Regions from separate parts of the Gordonia cholesterolivorans genome, predicted to be linked through region 2. Evidence: predicted binding sites of a transcription regulator. Region 2 holds the regulator's gene; the other holds the start of a gene.
The links. Region 2 encodes LexA, which represses DNA repair genes until DNA is damaged. Its sites were predicted from a motif close to CGAACANNTGTTCG; they were not measured.
Positions count from the first base shown of each region.

Region 1: ABFX36_RS06610 (DUF222 domain-containing protein) is a predicted target of LexA. The motif match lies at 2,147-2,160, and genes of this name have one in related genera.

Region 1 is NZ_BAAARB010000005.1:75,115-79,282, reverse strand. It holds gene ABFX36_RS06615 (TetR/AcrR family transcriptional regulator) at 1-380, shown strand, start outside; gene ABFX36_RS06610 (DUF222 domain-containing protein) at 474-2,126, opposite strand; gene ABFX36_RS06605 (N-formylglutamate amidohydrolase) at 2,333-3,076, shown strand; gene ABFX36_RS06600 (pyridoxal-phosphate-dependent aminotransferase family protein) at 3,318-4,168, shown strand, end outside.
Region 2 is NZ_BAAARB010000004.1:217,799-221,966, forward strand. It holds gene ABFX36_RS05800 (1-phosphofructokinase family hexose kinase) at 1-36, opposite strand, end outside; gene ABFX36_RS05805 (DeoR/GlpR family DNA-binding transcription regulator) at 33-803, opposite strand; gene ABFX36_RS05810 (putative PEP-binding protein) at 943-2,661, shown strand; gene lexA (transcriptional repressor LexA) at 2,707-3,366, opposite strand; gene ABFX36_RS05820 (LysM peptidoglycan-binding domain-containing protein) at 3,550-4,125, shown strand; gene nrdR (transcriptional regulator NrdR) at 4,148-4,168, shown strand, end outside.

The sequences.
Region 1 (4,168 bases), on a different contig from region 2:
TCGACGCGATCGAGTACGACGGGCCGGTCGGTGCCGTGTTGCGACGCGCCCTCCTCGAGTTCCTCCCTATCGACGACGTGCGCCGCCGCGAGGCCTCGGTGTACCTCGCGTTCAGCACGCGAGCGGTGGTGGAGCCGACCCTCGCTGCCATCCGCCACGACCTCATCACCGAACAGCATCGGCTCTGCGCTGACGCCTTCCGGCTCGCGCAGCAACGCGGCCAGGACGTGACGGTCTTCGACGCCGATCAAGCCGCCTGGACCACCGTCGCCCTGATCGACGGACTCCTGCTGAATCTGTTGAGCGACCCGCGGGGGCTGTCGGCGGCCGGCGCGATCGAGGCTGTCGACCGCCATCTCGGTGCCCTCACCCAGATCTGACCGGCGCCACGATCGGCATTCTCAATCAGCTCGAACGCGATGACACACCGGTTCATCCGCCCGCTCGGTGGCGCGGCCGGCGTTCTCGCACCCTCAGAACTGGGGCTCACCCCACTCCGTCCCCCACGCAGTCCCGCACTCCGTCACCGAAGCCCCAGTCGGCACCACAGCCTCCACGACCTCACGAGCTCGACGATTCGCCGCCCGCCGCCGCATCCGGTACTGATGCTTGGCCTCCACTCGCGTACGCGGTCGTTCCGGTGCAACACCGGCGTGTCCGGATCCTGGGCGTGTCGGCGCCGGGTGTCTGCAAGTGAGGTGGCCGAGCTCCGGCAGGAGCCACATGTTCAACGCCCGCTGACGTACCGTGAACCCCTCCGGCGTGGTGACCTCAGTCCAGATCACACCGTTCGCGTCCACGACCTGATCGTCGACCCATCCGCCGACGAACGTCTTCAGACCATGATGGAAGCGGCACTTCGGATTCAGGTTGCACACGCACGTCGGGCCGCCGGCAGTCGGATCGGCGTGGTTGAACTCGCACACGTGGTCCAGGTCCGACTTCCACGCCGCCCGCTCACATCCCGGCCACGAGCAGGTACCGAACAGACCCCGCATCGCCGCATCCACTGCCGCAGTCGGCCGATAGGCGTTGCCGGGCTGCGCCTGATGACCGACGAGCTCATCGAGATCCACCTCTCGCCGAACCGCGTCCGGACGAGCCGCCAGCTCCCGCGCGTGCTCGGCGGAGATCGGACCGTACCCGTCAAGATAGGCCGGGGTGTCGGACTCCCCTCCGAGAGTCTCCTTGCGAACCACAACGTGCAGCACAACCCGTGCGCACCGCGACGCAATCGCCTCCGTCGACAATTCGGCGGTGCAATCGTCCCGACCGCACTCGCACACGAAGTCGGTCCCCGCCAGACGCGCGACGGCTGCCGCCGACCGACGCTCACCGCGAGTCCGCGGATCGTGCGAGCACACTCCGGCGATCACCGCGTCCAGCACGTCTTTCACGACCATCGCGTCCTCGGTCGACGCCGTCACGATCACCTCGGACACGCCCTCGCCGAGCGGGTTCACCCGCACCTGCTTGGCGAGCTTCACCTGCTCGCGGGTCAGCGTCACCGCATCCGGATCATGTTCAGCCACAATCGAACTCACCAGAGCCTCCACCCGGCCAGCCGACAGCTTGCCCACCACGGACAGCGTGTGCGCGATCTCGGCGTCGATGAACGCCAGCAGATCCGAATCGTCGACGAGCGCCGTCTGCTCGACCACCCGACGAAACCACGCCGGGCAGATCAGGCCGTCACGCATCAACCGGCCCACCGCCGGAATCCGCTCCATGCACGCCACTGCGGCCTCCACGAAGTGCTCGGCCGTGCACTGCCTCACCCCCGCCACCGTCGCATACGACGCCGCGACCTGGCACAGCGGATCGTAGAGCCGCGTGTACGCGTCGGCACCCGACTCGACACCGCCGGCCGGGCCATCGGACTCAGCCTGCTTGGCTAGCAGCAGTGCATGCACCGCTTCGTAGCGATGCCACAACACCAGCCCCTGGTAGCAGTCCGCCCGCGCCGCGAACCCGAGCAGAGCAGCACGATCGGCCCGCGAGGTGCAGTCCGCCGACTCTCCCGTAGCTCCCGGACGACCGATCCGAATCACGATCGCACCCTCGTCGACCACCACCGACGAGCCCGCCGACGCGGATCCCGAATCACCTCTGACCTTGATGTTCATTGATCCCCCTCCGTTCGAATCGAACTTGCATTCGATGTTATCCGGAGGGTCTGACATGAATGATCGCGAGAACTTCCGCCAACCCTGAGCCGACCGCCATGTGTAGATCGAGGATCCGGATTGTCGTAGGCCCGTGCTTGTCTGTCACGTTGCCGCATGGGCGGGGACGTGCCGTTCGTCGGCGCCACTACGTGTGAAGGACCAACATGCCCCCTCGCGCAACGATTCTCAACGGCGACCCCGACTCGCCGGTCCTGCTTCATGTCGCCCGCCGTGCTCAGCTCGCACGGCCGCACTCCATCGCACCGTCGATCCCACTCGAGTCCCTGGACGCCGCAACCGAATCGGTGGCCAAGTGCGCGCGGACGCACGCGGCGGTTCGTCCGCACCTGATCGTGAACGACCTCTCGCCGCTACCAGAAGCACCACGTCCGCCCGGTGATGCGGACCCGATCGACCACATCCAGCCCTACGCCTGGCTGGTGACCGATCTGATCGAAGAGCGGTTGACCGCGACCGGCTGCGCGGTGATCGTCGACATCTGTTCGTACCCGAACGAGTCGACTCCGGTCGACGACCAGCAGCAGCCACACCCCGAGGCCTGTCGCGGCATCGACTTTTCACACACTCCGGCGGCGCTTCTCGATGCGGCGGTCATCGCGTTCGGTGAGTTGGTCTCCGCCGGACCCGACATACCGCAGCCGCGGCGGTACGTGCCCCAGACACAGTACGGAAACGACCAGCGTGTCCAGGCGATCACGGTGGCGATCCGCAACGACGTCCTGCTCGACAGACACTTCGCGGTCAACCCGGAGTCGGTCGAGCGACTGGGCCGAGCGATCGGCGAAGTGATCGGGGCACGGGTGTCACCACCCGCGGTACACCAGGACGACAGCTCCCCAGACCTGTCGATCGAACGGACGAATGTCAGACCCCAGTCCTATAGTTAAGCCCTTAAGTAAGGCAAGTAAGGCATCTCACTCGAACTGGAGGATCGTGGCACCGACTTCCCGGACGGAACCTCCGGTTCGGTTCCGCCGCAGCCGCCCTCGGATTGCCGAGAGGTGTCAGAGCCTGCGGATAGCGTACTCGCCCACTTCTCTGCGGGCCGCACGACTGTCGGTGTCGGCCGCGTCACTGTATCCGCAGGCCCGGCACACCGAACCGACCACGTCATGAGAACCTGGTCAGGTGACTCTTCCTCATGACGACATCGATCCAGACGGCCTGCTCGAGTACTCGGTCGTGTTCACCGACCGTTCCCTGAACCACATGTCCAAGCGGTTCATCGGCGTCATGCAGGGTCTCCTCGGCATCCTGCGCACCACCTACCACGCTGGCAGCGTCGCTGTCGTTCCCGGCGGCGGCACCTATGGCATGGAGGCGGTGGCGCGTCAGCTCGCGACCGGGCGCCGCGTGCTCGTCGTGCGCAACGGCCTGTTCTCGTACCGGTGGTCGCAGATCCTTGAGACCGGTGGCATCACCGATCAGGTCACGGTGTGCCAGGCGCGTCCGGTCAGCGACGCCCACCAAGCCGCGTGGGCTCCGGCGCCGATCGACGAAGTGGTGGCCGCGGTGCGCGAACAGCGCCCCGAGGTGGTCTTCGCTCCCCACGTGGAGACCGCGTCCGGCATTCTGCTGCCCGACGACTACCTGACGACTCTCGCCGCGGCGGTTCACGAGGTGGGCGGACTGTTCGTCCTCGACTGCGTCGCCTCCGGTGCGCTGTGGGTCGACATGGCCACCATCGACGTCGACGTCCTCCTCACCGCGCCGCAGAAGGGCTGGAGCGGCACCCCGTGTGCCGGCTACGTCATGCTGCGCGAACGCGGCCGCGACGCCGTCCTCAATTCGACGTCCACCAGCTTCGCGATGGACTTGCGCAAGTGGCTCTCGATCAGTGACTCGTACGTCGACGGCCAGGCCCCGTACCACGCGACGATGCCGACCGATTCGCTCGCGCACAACGTCGAGCTCATGCGCGAGACCGTCGACCTCGGCGCTGAGGAACTGCGCAGCCGTCAGCTCGACCTGGGCAGCCG
Region 2 (4,168 bases):
GTCGGTGCTCGGATTGGCGGTGACGGTGACGATCATGCGATCACCACCTCGATCTCGTGGGCGCGCAGTTCGTCGGCGAAGGCCGAGTCGATCCCGGCGTCGGTCACGAGGACATCGACGTCCTCCAGGGTTCCGAAGCTCATCAGTTCCTCCCGGTTGATCTTGGACGAGTCGGCGAGGACCACCGTCGTCGTGCAGGCCGCGATCATGGCGCGTTTGGTGGCGGCCTCGTCGGCGTCGGGTGTCGACAGACCGTGCTCGAGCGACAGACCGTTGGTGCCGAGGAAGCCGACCGACGCACGGATGCGCGAGAGTCGCTCGATCGCGTCGGCGCCGACGGAGGCACCGGTCTTGGGCCGGAGTCTGCCGCCGGTCAGCAGCACCCCGGAGCCGGGCAACTCCGCCACCACCTCGGCGATCTGCACGCTGTTGGTGACGCAGGTCAAGCGGGCGTCGGCGGGGATGGACAGAGCCAACTGCAGAGTGGTGGTCCCGGCGTCGATCACGATGGAACCGCCGTCGGCGGGCAGGAATGCCAGCGCAGCGGCACCGATGGCGCTCTTCTCGCCTCGGTGGGTCTCCTCCCGAACCACCAGATCGGGTTCGTCGACCACTGCGGCGACGTCGAGGCGTACGGCTCCGCCGTGGACGCGCACCAGATGGCCGCTGCGAGCGAGAATAGCCAGGTCGCGGCGCACGGTCTCGCCGGTCACGGAGAAGCGCGCGGCGAGATCGGCTACGGAGACGCGGCCGCGCAGGCGGACCTCGTTCGCGATCGCCGACTGGCGTTCCTCCGCGTACATCTGCTCTCCCGACTGTCCGATCTCATGCAACGATGGGGATCGTGCAAAGATGTGGATCTGTGTTGATTTGGTTGGTTACACATCTTTGTTTACGTGGGTACGTGTTGACACGTCAAGGACTTTCTGTAATCTCTCTCACATGACCGAGGTGACTTCTCCCGTGCCTGCCGAGAACCCGTTCCGCGCCGACGTCATCGTCTCCGGTACTCCGGTGGTCGGTGGCCTCGCGTACGGACCGATCATCAGACCCGCACCGCGACCCGGCTTCGACGCCATCGATGACTCTCCCGTTCCGGAGGAGCTCCGCGACGCAGAGATGGAGCGTTTCACCGCCGCCGCCGGAGTGGTGGCCGACCGGCTGGCCGACCGGGCCTCCCACAGCACCGGCGTCGCGGCCGAGGTCCTGACTGCCACGGCCGGTCTCGCGCGCGATCGCGGGTGGGCGACGGCCGCGGGCAAGTCGATTGCGCAGGGCGTTCGAGCGCCGCTCGCCGCGATTGCGGCCACCGAGCAGTTCGTGGAGATGTTCACCAAGCTCGGCGGCCTCATGGCTGAACGGGTCACCGATCTGTTGGACGTCCGAGACCGCGTCGTCGCCGAACTCCTCGGGCTCTCGGAGCCGGGCATCCCCGTGCCGGACGTACCGTCGATTCTGCTCGCCGACGACCTCGCGCCCGCCGACACCGCGGGTCTGGACCCGGCACGCGTCATCGGGCTGGGCATGCGGCTCGGCGGCCCCAGCAGCCACACGGCGATCATTGCTCGCCAACTCGGTATTCCGTGCGTGGTCGCCGCCGCTGAACTCGATGAGATCCCCTCCGGAGCCATGGGCTACGTGGACGGGGACGCGGGAACGGTGGGGGCCGCCCCGGACGCCGGACTCATCTCGGACGCCGTGACGGCCGCGGCGACGCGGGCAGCCGAGACGGCGGCCTGGCGTGGGCCGGGCCGCACGGCGGACGGGCACGCGGTCGCGATCCTGGCCAACGTGGCCGACGGCGTGTCCGCTCGGTCGGCGGCGCAGGCGCCGGTGGAGGGCGTCGGACTGTTCCGAACCGAACTGGCCTTCCTGGACCGCGCGGCCGAGCCCACCGTCGCCCAGCAGGTGGAGCTCTACCGGGAGGTGATCGACGCCTTTCCCGGGCGCAAGGTGGTGATCCGCACCCTCGACGCGGGCTCGGACAAGCCACTGAAGTTCGTCGCCCACTCCGACGAGCCGAATCCGGCGATGGGAGTCCGCGGCAACCGCATCGTGCAGACGTATCCGGACATCCGCAACAACCAGCTCGATGCGCTGGCGGAGGCGGCGCGCGGCGACGGCCGTGCGACGCCGTGGGTGATGGCACCGATGATCGCCACGGTCGACGAGGCGCGCGAATTCGCCGCGCGGGTGCGGGAACGCGGTCTGGTGCCGGGGGTGATGATCGAGGTGCCGTCGGCGGCGATCCTCGCCGACGCGATCCTCGCCGAAGTGGACTTCGTCTCGATCGGCACCAACGACCTGACCCAGTACACGATGGCGGCGGACCGGATGTCGCCGGAGTTGGCGGCGCTCACCGACCCGTGGCAGCCGGCGGTACTCGCGCTGATACAGCGGGTCGGGGACGCCGGTCGGGACCAGGGCAAGCCCGTGGGCGTATGCGGCGAGGCGGCTGCCGATCCGTTGCTGGCATGTGTGCTGGTCGGGCTGGGTGTGACGTCGTTGTCGTCCGCGCCTGCGGCGTCGGCCGCGGTGGGACTGAAGCTGGGTACCGTCACCATGGGTCAGTGCCGCGATGCGGCGTCCGCCGCGATCGCCGCGACGAGTCCGTCGCAGGCGCGCGAGGCGGTTCGCGCGGTTCTGGCCGGCGAGGTGTGATGTCCCGCTGAGGCCGGCCGGGCGCCTCAGATACGGCGCATCGCCTCAGATACGGCGCATCACCGTGACGACCTTGCCGAGGATGGCGGCGTCGTCGCCGGGGATGGGCTCGAAATGCTCGTTGTGCGGCATGAGCCAGACGTGACCGTCGGTGCGCTTGAAGGTCTTCACGGTGGCTTCGCCGTCGATCATCGCGGCGACGATGTCACCGTTCTCCGCCACGTTCTGCTGGCGTACGACCACCCAGTCGCCGTCGCAGATCGCCGCGTCGATCATCGATTCGCCGACCACGCGGAGCATGAACAGGGAACCGTCGCCGACCAGTTCGCGCGGCATCGGGAAGACCTCCTCCACGGCCTGTTCGGCGAGAATCGGTCCGCCGGCGGCGATCCGGCCGAGCACCGGAACGAAGGTCGGCGTGGGGAGTGACTCTCCGTCGGCCTCGGCACCGCCCGAGGGCGGTGTCCGCTGATCGTCCCGAACGTTCACCGCACGCGGACGGTGCGGATCGCGCTTGAGAAGGCCGCGGCGCTCGAGCGTGCGGAGCTGATGGGCCACCGACGACGTGGAGGTGAGTCCGACGGCCTCGCCGATCTCACGGATGCTCGGCGGGTAGCCGCGCTCGCGGACCGACTGACGGATGACCTCGAGCACCTCGCGCTGACGCTGGGTCAATGAGGCCTCGAGCGTCGCGGTGGAGAGCATCGGATCGGGCGTGTCGGTCACGGTCGGGCCTTTCGTCAGCTGTGTTCGATCGATGGTCCAAAGGCTAGTTGAGTAGGTCACAAAACTCAAACAATTGTTCGACGCGTGTCGGCGTTTGTCGGACCCCTCGTGTTAACTATCGAACAAGAGTTCTTCGAACACGCGATCGATTGGAGACGAGTCATGAGCACGAGGACGGCACCCGCCCCGACCGGACGCGCCACCGCTGTGCGCTCCACTGCTGTGCACTCCACTGCTGTGCACTCAACCGCGTCGGCGATGACCTGCGACATCCCGGTGGTCCGTGGCTCGCTGGTCCGTGATCGGGGAGTACGCGGAGCGGGGCGAGGCGACTCGAGCGGAACGTGCTTCCCGACCGGCCGCCCCGAGCGGCGTCGCCCGGTCGCGGACCGGCGAGTGATGTTCGATGCGCCGCCGGCCGGCCGGACCGCGCTGTCGCCCGCGGTGTACCGCAGGCGCCGGTGGGCCGGGGCCGCGGTGGTCGGCGGCACCCTCGCCGGCATGGTGTGGCTGCTCGCCCTCGTCGGAGCGGGCTACCAGGATGCGGCGACGCCGGAGTCGCCGGCGGCGACGCACGTGGTGTACGTCCGGTCGGGGGAGTCGCTCACCGCGCTCGCTGAGCGGATCGCTCCGGAGTTGCCGTCCGCGGGCGTCATCGCCCAGCTGCGCGACCTGAACGGCCTCGAGACATCGGGACTGCATGTCGGACAAGCGCTTATCGCCCCGCAGTACGGCTGAGGCGGGCGGGTATTGTCATGGCATGCGCTGCCCGTTCTGCAAG